One region of the Oxobacter pfennigii genome, then DNA from elsewhere that is predicted to be linked to it. Evidence: riboswitches for the same ligand, from Rfam matches in the RefSeq annotation. Region 1 holds a riboswitch; the other holds the start of a gene.
The links. A riboswitch is a leader RNA that binds a small molecule or an ion and turns the genes downstream of it on or off. The one in region 1 is predicted to bind cyclic di-GMP.

Region 1 (6,142 bases):
TTCTCCTTTGGATTTCTCAGAAGTTTTAGCCTCGTCATCTATTATGGCAGCACTTATTTTCACATTATTTTTGATGCAGTATTCCAGTAGCTCTTTTGCACTGCTGAACATATTTCTCTTCCTTTCTTTATATAGGCTTTACCAGAAAAACCTTTTCTATATCCTTTATTTTTGAAATTCCCTCAATAGCTTCATCAGGAATTGGGTTATCCGTTTCCACCACCATGGATGCCATCTGCCCCTTTGATTTTCTTATAACCTTCATAAAGGCTATATTCACTTTAAGCTCTGATAATAGCGAAGTGACGGCAGTAATTACCCCCGGCCTGTCATAATGCTTTGTGATTATGGTAGGGTATTCTCCCGTAAATTCCACTTCTTCGCCGTTTACTTCCTTTATAAGTACATTTCCGCCGCCTATTGACGATCCAGTGACGGTAAAGGCTGTGCCGTTACTTTTTTCAAAGAGAAACTTAACGGTGTTAGGGTGTACATCCCCCAAGTCGGATTCTATAAATTCGTATTCCAGTCCTTCTTTGCTGGCTATTATAAACGAGTCCCGAAGTCTCTCATCGTGGGGCTCAAAACCCAGTACGCCGGCCAGCAGCGCTTTGTCGGTACCATGGCCTTTATATGTTTTAGCAAAGGAACCATGAAGCAAAAAGGTAACTTTTTTTATATCACTTCCTGCTATGTTTGCTGCAATTCTTCCCAGCCTGGCTGCCCCTGCAGTATGAGAGCTTGAAGGACCTATCATCACCGGCCCTAATATGTCAAACACGCCATAGTTTTTAGCCATATATTTTCACCTGCCGTATTATTAATCTATATACATATTAGTTTATCATTATAGCCGGAATTATGTAAGGAGGGAGGTTTCAAGGAAGGGGACGGTTCATTCCAATTTTGCATTTGGGACAGACTACAGACTTGGATTATTTTATGATATAATATTATAAAAGTATATGTAAAAGTAGGGATTATTTTTTAAGTTTATATGTATAAATGAACCTTTGATGTATATAATACTAATAAAATATACGAACATACGTTCTGAATAAAATATTAAGAAGGTGTGAAAGAATGGAAGATAAAACTTTTGAATTAGTAGAAAAGATGTACATTGAATTTAGCATAAAATTTGAAAAGATTGACAAGAGATTTGATAAAATTGAAAATGAAATATCTGAAATAAAAAAAGACGTAAGAAAAGTTAATGAAAAATTAGACGGGCCTATTAATGACAGGCTCACAGCACTTGAAGACGGATATAAATTAACATATGAAAAATTAACATGCCTCGAAAAGAAAGTGGATGTTTTATCGGATAAGGTTGATAAGCATGATATAAGAATTGAGGTAATAGAAGGCGGCAGAAGAATATAACCATAGGAGCGTGCTCATATTGGAAGATAAAGCTTTTGAATTACTTGAAAAAATGTACGCTGAGTTTAACATAAAGTTTGATAAGATAGATGAGAGATTTGAAAGAATCGACCAAAAATTTGAAAAGATAGACGAGAAGTTTAATAAAATTGATAAGAGATTTGATGATATAAACGTAAAGTTTGCCAGGGTAGGTGAAAGATTAGATAAAATCGACGGCAGGCTGGATAAAGCCGATGAGAGATTTGAAAAGGTTGATACAAGGTTCGATAGCTTAGAAATTAAAGTCGATAGTTTAAAAGATCAGCTTTCGGAATTTGAAGCAAAGACGGCAGCATATCACATAGAAACCATGTCAAATATAAATGAGTTATCAGAAAATATCAATTTCTGGATAGATGAAGATACGAGAACCCGTAAGGATATATTTTTAATTAAGAAAAAGCTGGGCATGATTTAACGAAGCAATAAAATGATATTAATATATATTTTTTTCCATATTTAGATTAAATTCGCATAATTTAGTAGACATGATTTCATATATCGTATATAATAATAATGAAATTAAAATCCGATAAAGGCAAACTTAGGGAAACCTAAGGACGCAAAACTATAGGGGTTAAAATCACATAAAAAGTGATTATGCCAGCCAGTTACCGAAGATGAATGATATACTCGTTTTAATTGCTATTCTTCGGAATAGCTTTATATTTTTACAATTCCTCCGGATTTTAATTTAATAAATTTATGGAGGTATAGGCTGTGAAATTGTTAATTTTTATCGGCGTCTTGTTAACAATTGCAACTTTCATCATGGCTTGTTTAAGGGCAAGTGCCCTGGCAGACAGACGGTACGACACAGACTGTAAAGGAGCTTAAAGCTCCTTTTTTTATTTGGTAAAAATAGAAATTTTAGTATAAGTTATTGACAGAATATGCTATAATGGCATACAAGATGAGTTGATTTCACTGGTTTTTAAGGGGATAAATATGAAAACTTTTAAAAAAATAAGTTTGCTGTTTTGTGCATTACTTATTATTGCAGTTTTTTATATATATAATTGCCTTGTTTATAAAGAGGATATAAGTACATTCAGTAATTACGATAATGTAGATATTAATACCAAGATAAAGACTGCCATATTAGGAGACGGTATTATCGACTTAAACGAAGAGGAATTAAATGCGGCTGCAGCTTTAGCATTACGGGACAATGAGAATGTTAAAGCCATGCATATTGATATACAGGAAAGCAAGGTTTTATTTAAAGCCCTGGTACATATGGCAGGCAGGGAGTTAATGGTCAAAGCCGTTGTAACGCCTGTCATGAAGGATGGGGATATTATAGCTTCAATTGACAGTGTCACAGTGGGAAGGCTTAAGCTCCCGGATATATTAATTAAATACGGTATCAGCCGGTACTTACCCCAAGGAATGGCAGTAACAGAAGATGGATCAATTAATGCAGGAAACCGGATATTGATGCTGGACGGTATTGAAAATATGATACTTAATAATGATAATATAAAAATAGTTTTACAGCAGACCTTGCCGGGGTTTGAAGATTTTGCATCAAATGAGACAAGCAGTGCAGGGTCTGATGCTACAGAAATTACACCGCAACAAGGAAATACGTCAAATCAATCTCAATCGAACAATACGGGAAAGACTGTTACACAAAAACCTTCACCAACAATAACACAGGCCGGCTCAAATCAAACTTCAAACTCAGTTACCCCGACACCGACACAGGGTTCATCCCCGAATCCGGCAATACCAACTGTGCCGGCAGAGGCTGATACTCAGAAAAAAATATCAGCATTGAAAACTACAAACAGCCAGCTATATAATGTGCAAAATGCTGTAAAGAACAGCAGCGCTAAAAACTGGGTAGGCTGGGTAATATCTGTTAACAGCAAAATGATTGGAAATCCCAATGGTAACTTCAGCAGTGATATTAACAGCGCTAAGTCAGCATATAAAAGCTTTTCAGCGGATATAAAAGATGAAATAAAGAGCGCTGCCATTAATAACCTTGACATTTCTGCTGTGAGATACCTTGTAAATGTATACGGTATGTAGTGAGTAATTTTACTTATTGCTTATATTATTTTCTCTTTTCGGAAAGAGGTGATGTAGATTTATAGTAATGAAAACCTATATAAAAAAGTTTAATAAAGTAACAAGAAAGGAGACACACAGAATGCCTAAAAAATTTAAAAGGATTTTTACGTGGTGTTTAGTAACTTGTCTGATTTTAACTCAGACAATTGTTGGCGGCATAGCATTTGCTGAGACATCGGCAGAAAGGCTTTACGGACAGGACAGGTATCAGACTGCAGTTGCTATATCACAAAAAGGATGGCCTTCAGGCTCAGACTATGCAATTATAGCCAGGGGAGACGATTTTGCCGATGCACTTTGTGCAGGACCCCTAGCTAAAAAGTATGATGCGCCTATACTTTTAACTGAGACAAGCACCTTAAATGCCAATACATTAAATGAGTTAAAGAGGTTAGGAGTAAAGAATGTAATCATAGTAGGCGGAACAGGTGCTGTATCTGAAAATGTTGAAATAGCTTTGACTGCAGCAGGTATAGCAAGTGTTGTACGTTTCTGGGGCGCAGACAGATATGAAACATCAGTTAAAATAGCTGAAAAAATTGGTACTGTTAAAACCGTGGTTTTAGCAACTGGTGAAAATTACCCAGATGCACTATCCATAGCACCCGTAGCATCAGCCAACGGCTGGCCAATAATTCTTACAATGAAGGACACATTGCCCTCATCTGCTGTTTTATATATGAATACCTGCGGTGTAACAAAGTCCTATGTTGTTGGCGGTACCGGAGTTATAGGAGATTTGGTATATTATTTGGCACCTAATGCAACAAGGTTAGGCGGTGCTGACAGGTACGCAACAAACGTGCTTGTTATGGACGAATTTAAAGATACTCTCAATTTTGATACTATTTACCTTGCAGTGGGCGATGGCCCAAGCGGCAATGAATTTGCCGATGCACTTTCAGGTGCTGCTTTGGCAGCCAAGACATCATCCCCTGTTGTTTTGGCATATCAGAATCTTGCTGCCGGGACTTTGGACTTTTTAAAGGCTAATACATCCCTGGCAACTGAGGTTATATCCTTAGGAGGAGAAGCAGTTATGCCTTCATCTGTTGCAAATAGCATAACAGCATTGATTCCCGTAGCAGCAAGATACGATTCATCAGGAGTTTATGGACCAGCAGAAGGTACAGAGACAATCAACGGTAATGTAGTTATTGCTGCTGATGGTGTAACGTTACAGAATGTAACCATAGAAGGCGACCTGCTCCTTGCAAAAGCCATAGGATTAGGCACCGTAAACCTTAATAATGTAACTGTAAAAGGTACTACCACTGTCAAAGGCGGCGGTACGGACAGTATTATAATGTACAATTTTAATGGACAAACCGTAGTTGTTGATGTGCCTGACGGCCACAGCGTAAGGCTGGTAGCAAGCGGCAGCACAACTATAGCTGATGTAGTTTTGAACAGCGGCGGTAAGCTGGGGGAATCCGAACTTACCGGAAGCGGTTTTGTAAACGTTGCTATTCCTGCAGGTGCTGAGGTTACCTTAGTTGGTGACTTTGATACAGTCGAAGTTGAGGGAAGCGGAGCAAAGGTAACTTTATCCCAAGGTTCCATTAAGACATTGAATATTGACAGCACAGCAGCCAATGCAGCTGTTGACCTGGCAGAAGGTACAAGTGTAACAACTCTTAACGTAAGTACTTCAGCTTCTGTATCAGGTAAAGGTACAATTAATACTGCAAACATAAACGCCAACGGAGTAACAATAGAACAGAAGCCAAAGACTACTAACGTGGCTTCCGGTGTCAGCGCAAGTGTTGGCGGAAAGACAGTAACCGGTACACCATCAACCGGCGGCGGTGGCGGTGGTGGCGGCGGTAACGGAGACGATGATGACGATGAGCCAGCTCCAGAGATTGAAAGACTTGCCGGCGTTGCACCAGTTAATGGTGTATTTACATTGGATGCGCCTTATAATATCTCCGGTGCAACTATTATAGTATCGGCAGCAGGCACGGTTACATTATCTTATGATGACGATGATGAAGACGATGAGCCAAACAGGACCCTTGGACAATGGTCATTTAGCAGCGGTTCAAATGAATTAACCGTAATAGGTAATGCAAGCGGATTGAGACCATTAAATATTTTATCAGCATTGCAGGATGCTGATATAGATGTTAATGACATTGCAGATGCTATAGACCTTACTGCCATATTAAATGCTGTAAAGAATGATGATTACAAGGCAGTTATTTATGATGAAGTAATTCCGACTTTACTTGATGGTTTAACAGGACAAGTAGGAAATATTTCAAGCATTTACGAGGCTATAGGCTTACCAACAATTTATGATGCTGCCGGAAATGATACACAGGAAGGTATACAGGAAGCTTTAGCTCCTGCGATAGCAGTATATGTTGATAATGATGGAATCTACTCAAGTAATGCTTTTGCTACATTAGTTGGTGATGATTCAGAAGATATGATAGATGAAATAAACAGCGCACCTTGGAGTTCAGATTTCTATGAAGCTATTAATTTCACTATTTTAACAAATGCATTAATTAATTCAAGTGAAAAGCAAGCTATATATGATGCTGTTAATCTGGAAGCAATTTATGAAGCTGCAAGAGACGAAGCTCAATTAAACCCTACTACTCTTTATGCGGCATTAATGGGA
Region 2 (6,142 bases), on a different contig from region 1:
GTTTTGCAGTGACGACGGCTCCTACTTATACCATCACCGCTGACCCGGTAACCAAGGATTTTGGTTCACTGACAATCGGCTACAGTGCCCCGACAGCGCAGACCGTCACCATCACAAACACCGGAAACTCCAGCGTGACGCTGATCCAGCCGACCAGCACCAACTATACCATCGGCACACTCAGTACCACCACACTGGCGGCAAACGGCACGGCTACCTTTACCGTTGCACCGAAAGCTGGTCTTGCAGTGGGTAATTATAATGAAACGCTGACCGTAAGCACCAACCAAAGCACCAATGCTACGGTAGAACTGAGTTTCTCTGTAACGGTGGTTCCGAACTACATCGTCACCTTCAACCCGAACGGCGGCACGGTCAGTGAAACTTCACGCTCGGTTGCATCTGGTACGGCGGTAGGGGCACTCCCGACACCGACACGCTCCGGCAGTTACAGCTTTGACGGCTGGTATACGGCGGCAAGCGGTGGAACTCAAATCTCCGCAAGCACAACCGTCAGTGCAAATGTGATCTACTATGCCCATTGGACTTACACCGGCGGCGGTGGCTCTGGAAGTGGCGGCGGCAGCTCCTCAAACGACAACAGCAGCCCTGTCATCGTCACCCCACCCGCACCGGATAAGCCGAATTCACCCACTCAGGGAGAAATCAAGGTTCCCGGCACAGTGGACGGCAAGGGCAATGTCACAGTGAGCCTCACTGACAAAACTGTGACTGACGCTTTTAACAAGGCACTGGCTGAGGCCAAGAAAAACGGCACGGAGCAAAATGGCATCACGGTGGTTCTCCGTGTGGATACCGGCAACAAAACCGGCTCCAATGTTACGGTCAATCTACCAAAGGCCGTGCAGGATACCATCATTGCAAAGAAAATCGTCAACACCATTGTGGTGGTAGACAACCCCGACATCAGAGTCGGTATGGATTTGGCGACCATACAGGAAATCAATAAGCAGGCAAAATCTGATGTAAATATCACCGCCACCCGCACGAACAGCGGCAAACTAACAGGCGAGGCGAAAAAGGCAATCGGCAGCCGTCCGGTATTTGACCTCAAGGTGAACTACGGCAACGGCAAGGCGGTCAGCAGCTTCGGCGCAGGCAGCGTATCGGTAACCATCCCCTATACCCTCGGCGCAAATGAAAAGGTAGGGAATGTGCAGGCTGTGTATGTGGACAGCAAGGGTAAGGTGCATTGGCTGGTAAACTCGGTCTATGACAGTGTGGAAAAGGTACTGCGCTTCAGCACCGATCATTTTTCCACCTACGGCATCGGCTATAAACAGGCCAACACCGCATTTACTGACATTGCAGGCCATTGGGCAAAGGAAGATATTGAGTTTGTGGCAAGCCGTGGGCTGTTCAGCGGAACTTCTGAAACCAAGTTCAGCCCGAACACCGCCATGACAAGAGGAATGTTCGTCACGGCGCTGGGGAGGCTTGCAAACGCCGATGTGAGCGGCTACGCAAAGAGCAGCTTCAGCGATGTGCAAGACGACGCCTACTATATGGGCTACATTGAGTGGGCAAGCAAAAATAACATTGTAAACGGGGTTGGCAATGGAAAGTTTGCCCCGGATCAGTCCATCACCCGTGAGCAGATGGCGGTCATTATGAGCAATTATGCCAAGACCATCGGTTATACTCTGCCGAAGGTTCATATCGAAAATATCTTTACAGATAACGCTAAAATCAGTACCTACGCCAAGGAAGCCGTGAAGCAGATGCAAATGGCAGGCGTCATCAGCGGCAAAAACGGCAATCTCTATGATCCGCAGGGTACAGCCACAAGAGCCGAGGTGTCCGCTGTTCTGCGCCGCTTTGTGGAGCTGGCAATTTCCAGCGACACGGCGCAGGGCTGGTCCATGAACGATTCCGGCAAATGGATGTACTTCAAGGATGGCAAGCCCCTCACCGGCAAGCAGGACATTGACGGGGCGACCTATACCTTTGACCAGTACGGCGTGACAGTGGATGTGCCGAAAAATCTGAGGTACACCACCTACACCGTGCAAAAGGGCGATAGCTTTTGGAGCATATCCCACAAGCTGTGCTGCCCCATGAGCGAGCTGGAACGACTGAACAACAAGAGCCGGTTTTCTATCATTTACCCCGGCGATGTACTTCGAGTGCCGGAAAAGTAACAGAAACAACAAATCAATAGAGCTATGGGCAAACCCGGTTAAAACCGGGGACGCAAAGCCGAGGGTCTAAGGTGTCTTAGGGCGCTATGATAGTCTGGCTGCCAAAAACTGCGCAGGGCGTGCCCTCTCCAAACTGGGGGTACGCCTTTGTCATTTCTTACGGTTTTTAACGGAATATATGGCATCCAGATACTTTGATTTTGCTATGCGCTATGGCGAAAGGGGTGCTTCTATGAAAACTTCTTGTTTTGATATGAGGTGGAAATAAAGACGGCGGACTTTATATTTACCATTTTCTTTACATACAATTTCATATTCAGATTGTAAAAAAGTCAGTATTTTGCCATTGGCAATCTACTGACTTTTTTTATTCGATAAGAAAATGTAAACCCCGACCGGCATTTACATACTTTTACAATTTATCTCTCAATCAGGCAAACACGATTTTACATTGCCGTTCCCCGCCTCCGGGCTTTGGATTTTACAAAAATTCAAAGTTCGGAGGAAAGGAACATGAAAAATTACAAAGACAGCGATTATGCCCTCAACAAGTATAGTGAGGGTATTGTATATAAATTTGCCGACTGTGTCCGTTTGGAGATCACTTTAGAGGACTACCTGGCGGAGAACCCCGGCAAGACGACGGAGGATTTTCAGGAACTGAAAGACCTGTCGGATGAAATCTATCACCGGCAGGTCGTACACGAACATCGGACAAGCCGTCTGGATGTGCCTATAAACGGGCTTGAGGAAACCGAACCGCTTTCCGTACCGCCCCCTGATACCGTGCTGATACATAATGCCGAGAAAACAAGGCGCTGAAAGCCGCCCGGCAGCTTCTGGACAGCGGGCAGCTGACCGAAACACAAAGGCGCAGATTTCTTCTGCATTTCATTCAAGGACTGTCAACACGGCAGATCGCGGTAAAGGAATTGGTCAGCCATGTGGCTGTACATAAATCCATTGCCCTTGCCAAAGAAAAACTTAAAAATTTTTTTAAACAGGGTTAACACCCCCCTCCTTTTTTGACATTAGGTGAAAGGTTCTTTTCGCCTTTCGCCTGTTCCTTGACAAACACCGGTGCGCTTCACCGGTCATACCGGGATGTCAGGTACATTACCTTCCGTGCCGTGCGCCAGGATCGCCGGTCATTTCCCGTTCTGCGAGGCAGTTTTGCAGAGACGGGGTATGTCCGTGCGGGAGCGCCCGCCCTTTTAGCGCCTCGAAAGGCCGGCAGACAAAAGGCACAGGAGCCATAATGATACTTCCCATTTAGGGCCAGCGAAAAGGCAAGTAGCTGGGAAAGCATCGCTCCGGCTGGGATAGGCCGGAGGGAGCTTTCATGCGCAGAGTTTTACTCTGCGGCTTGACATTACCCCCTGTATCCGGGAAGCGAGGCCAAATAGGATACGAAATTATGAGGAACACGAATCATCTGCCTGACGGCGGAGCTATTGCGGCAAAGCGGCCATCTTGCTTTGCCGCACCACTCTGCCGTCAGCAAAAAGGAGGGAAACCCATGCAGTACAAGGCCATTCATGAGGTCAGCCGCGAAATCCCTCCGGGGATTTTGCAAAAATACGGAGAAGCGGCTCTTTTTACCGCCTATGGCTGCGTTTTGCTGGAATGCGAAACCGCCAAGGGCTATGGCTATAAAGCACTCAATCTACAAACAGGGCGTATGGCGGCCATTCACCGCCGTACCAGCCCCCTGACCCTTTCCGGCGTGGCGACCATGGCGGAACGCATCCGCCTGTCGCCCGTGGCGGGCAAGGGCCGGTATGAAATCGACATGCCGCCCGGAGAAAACCTGCTCCGGGACAGCCTTGCGGGAATTCAGAACCACATTTTTGAAACCATTCTGCCGGAACACGGCTATGGCATCCGGGAAAAGCAGGTGGAGCTTGCCGCCCACATTCTGGATGCTATCGGGCACCGGGATATTTCCCTGTCCGAGGCGGAGGTGGGCACCGGCAAGACCCATGCCTATCTGATCGCCGCCGCCCTTGCCAAGCGGGGGCGCGTCAACGACTTCTGGCTCCGGGGCTATTATCCCGACCAGAGCTACGCCGCCAGCGCCTATATGCCCGTAGTGATTTCTACCGCCAGCATTGCGCTCCAGAACGCCATTGTCAGGGACTATATTCCTGAGATATCCCGTATTCTGATGGCTCACGGCATTATTCGGACGCCTTTATCCTGTGTCCTCAGAAAAGGCCGGGAGCATTATGTCTGCGAACGGAACCTGCGGACCTTTTACCGGGATACGGACGAGCGGACGCAAAAGCGTCTGGCTCCATTGCTACAGGGCATAGCTTCCATTGATCTGGCCAACACGGAAGGGCTGACACCCTATATCAAACGGCGGATCTGCGTATCAGGACGCTGTGACGACCACTGCCCTTATTACGACGGCTGCAAGTACATGGCCCATATATGCTATGTCCAGTCCGGCGAACATGATTTTCAGGTCTGCAACCACAACTATTTTCTGGCCGATGTCCTGCGCCGTTCCAAAGGGCAGCGTCCTCTCATTCCTCATTATCAGGCGGTCATCCTTGATGAGGCTCACAAGTTTTTGGAAGCGGCCAGACAGATGTACGGCGTGGAGCTTAGCAGCCTTGCCATTCCCCGAATGGTGGAGGATATCAGCTGCTTTACTTACCGGAAAGGCGTTAGCGGCCAGACGGTGCGGGAGCTGGCGGTGAAGCTGGGCGGACAGAACCGGCGTTTGTTCCGGCTCCTGACAGAGCGTATCCCCACTGGCAGCGGGGACGAAGAAGCGGAACGGGTTCCGACGCTTTTGGATGAAACAGCGGCCAGGCACCTGCGCAATATCCGGCGCATCGGCAGTGAGCTTTCCACTTTGCTGTCGGAACAGCTGCTCCTTGCAAGATATCACGGAAGCTGCGCCCAAGCACGCTTCGCCCTTTCCCGCATCCGGGAGCAGGCGGGCATCCTGGAGAATTATGAAAGCCTCGTCTACTGGCTGGAGCAGCCAAACGGGGAGTTATCCCCGGAGGAAAGAAATTCTCTGGAAACTCTTCTGTGCGCCATTCCAAAGCAGCTGAGCGATCTGCTCTACAAAGACCTTTGGAGCGGAAGCATTCCGGTGATCCTGACCTCGGGCACGCTGTCGGCTGCCGGGAGCTTTACCCATATCGAACGCAAGATGGGGCTTGACCGGGTGCGGAATCTGACAAAGACCAGCAAGCCCTCTCCCTTTTGCTACCGGGAGAATGTGCTTTTGTATCTCAGCGAGTCCGTTCCCTTTCCCGACCTTCGGGATAAAGAATACCTTGCCGCCGTAGCCGAGGAAGCGGGACAGCTGATTGAAGCGGCTCACGGTCACGCGGCGCTGCTGTTTACTTCCTACCGGGCTATGGATCAGGTTTTTGCCCTGCTGGAAGCCCAGGAGCTTGCCTATCCGCTGTTCCGTCTGGACAGGGGCGGCGTTGCCGCCATTGAGCGGTTCCGCAAAAGCGGCAACGGTGTTCTGTTTGCCAGCGGCGCGCTTTGGGAGGGGATCGACCTCCCCGGCGACATGCTTTCCCTGCTGATTATCGTCAAGCTGCCCTTCGCGGTGCCCGATCCGGTCAGCGAGTATGAGCAGACCCTGTATGACACCATGGAGCAGTATAAAAACAGTGTTGTGGTGCCGGAAATGCTCATCAAGCTTAAACAGGGTTTTGGACGGCTCATCCGCACCGAGACCGACACCGGCGTGGTGGCGCTGCTGGATTCCCGCGTTCGGGAGGGCGGGCCTTATCGGACACGGGTGCTGGACGCCCTTCCGGACTGCCCGGTGACCAGCGATATTGCCGCCGTGGAGCGGTTTATACAGGAAAAAAAGGAGCCGGGCTACTTCGGGTAGTCCGGCTCCCCCGTAATAAGCGGACATATTCCCAACCTGGGAATATGTTTTGAGGGAAGGAGGAACCCCGCCATGAAAGATATGCTGGACAGCTTGAATATACAGC

Region 2: it holds a riboswitch for cyclic di-GMP, as region 1 does, so the genes downstream of both, OXPF_RS23020 (hypothetical protein) here and OXPF_RS06370 (hypothetical protein) in region 1, are expected to answer to the same signal.

The regions. Positions count from the first base shown of each region.
Region 1 is NZ_LKET01000027.1:67,114-73,255, reverse strand. Features, by position in the region: gene sdaAA (L-serine ammonia-lyase, iron-sulfur-dependent, subunit alpha) at 1-111, opposite strand, end outside; gene sdaAB (L-serine ammonia-lyase, iron-sulfur-dependent subunit beta) at 128-799, opposite strand; gene OXPF_RS06380 (hypothetical protein) at 1,084-1,386, shown strand; gene OXPF_RS06375 (hypothetical protein) at 1,406-1,846, shown strand; cyclic di-GMP riboswitch class I at 1,956-2,047, shown strand; gene OXPF_RS06370 (hypothetical protein) at 2,377-3,468, shown strand; gene OXPF_RS06365 (cell wall-binding repeat-containing protein) at 3,590-6,142, shown strand, end outside.
Region 2 is NZ_LKET01000028.1:174,295-180,436, reverse strand. Features, by position in the region: gene OXPF_RS07470 (S-layer homology domain-containing protein) at 1-2,162, shown strand, start outside; cyclic di-GMP riboswitch class I at 2,180-2,268, shown strand; gene OXPF_RS23020 (hypothetical protein) at 2,676-2,984, shown strand; gene OXPF_RS23515 (sigma factor-like helix-turn-helix DNA-binding protein) at 2,981-3,172, shown strand; gene OXPF_RS07460 (ATP-dependent DNA helicase) at 3,682-6,036, shown strand; gene OXPF_RS07455 (DUF6870 family protein) at 6,109-6,142, shown strand, end outside.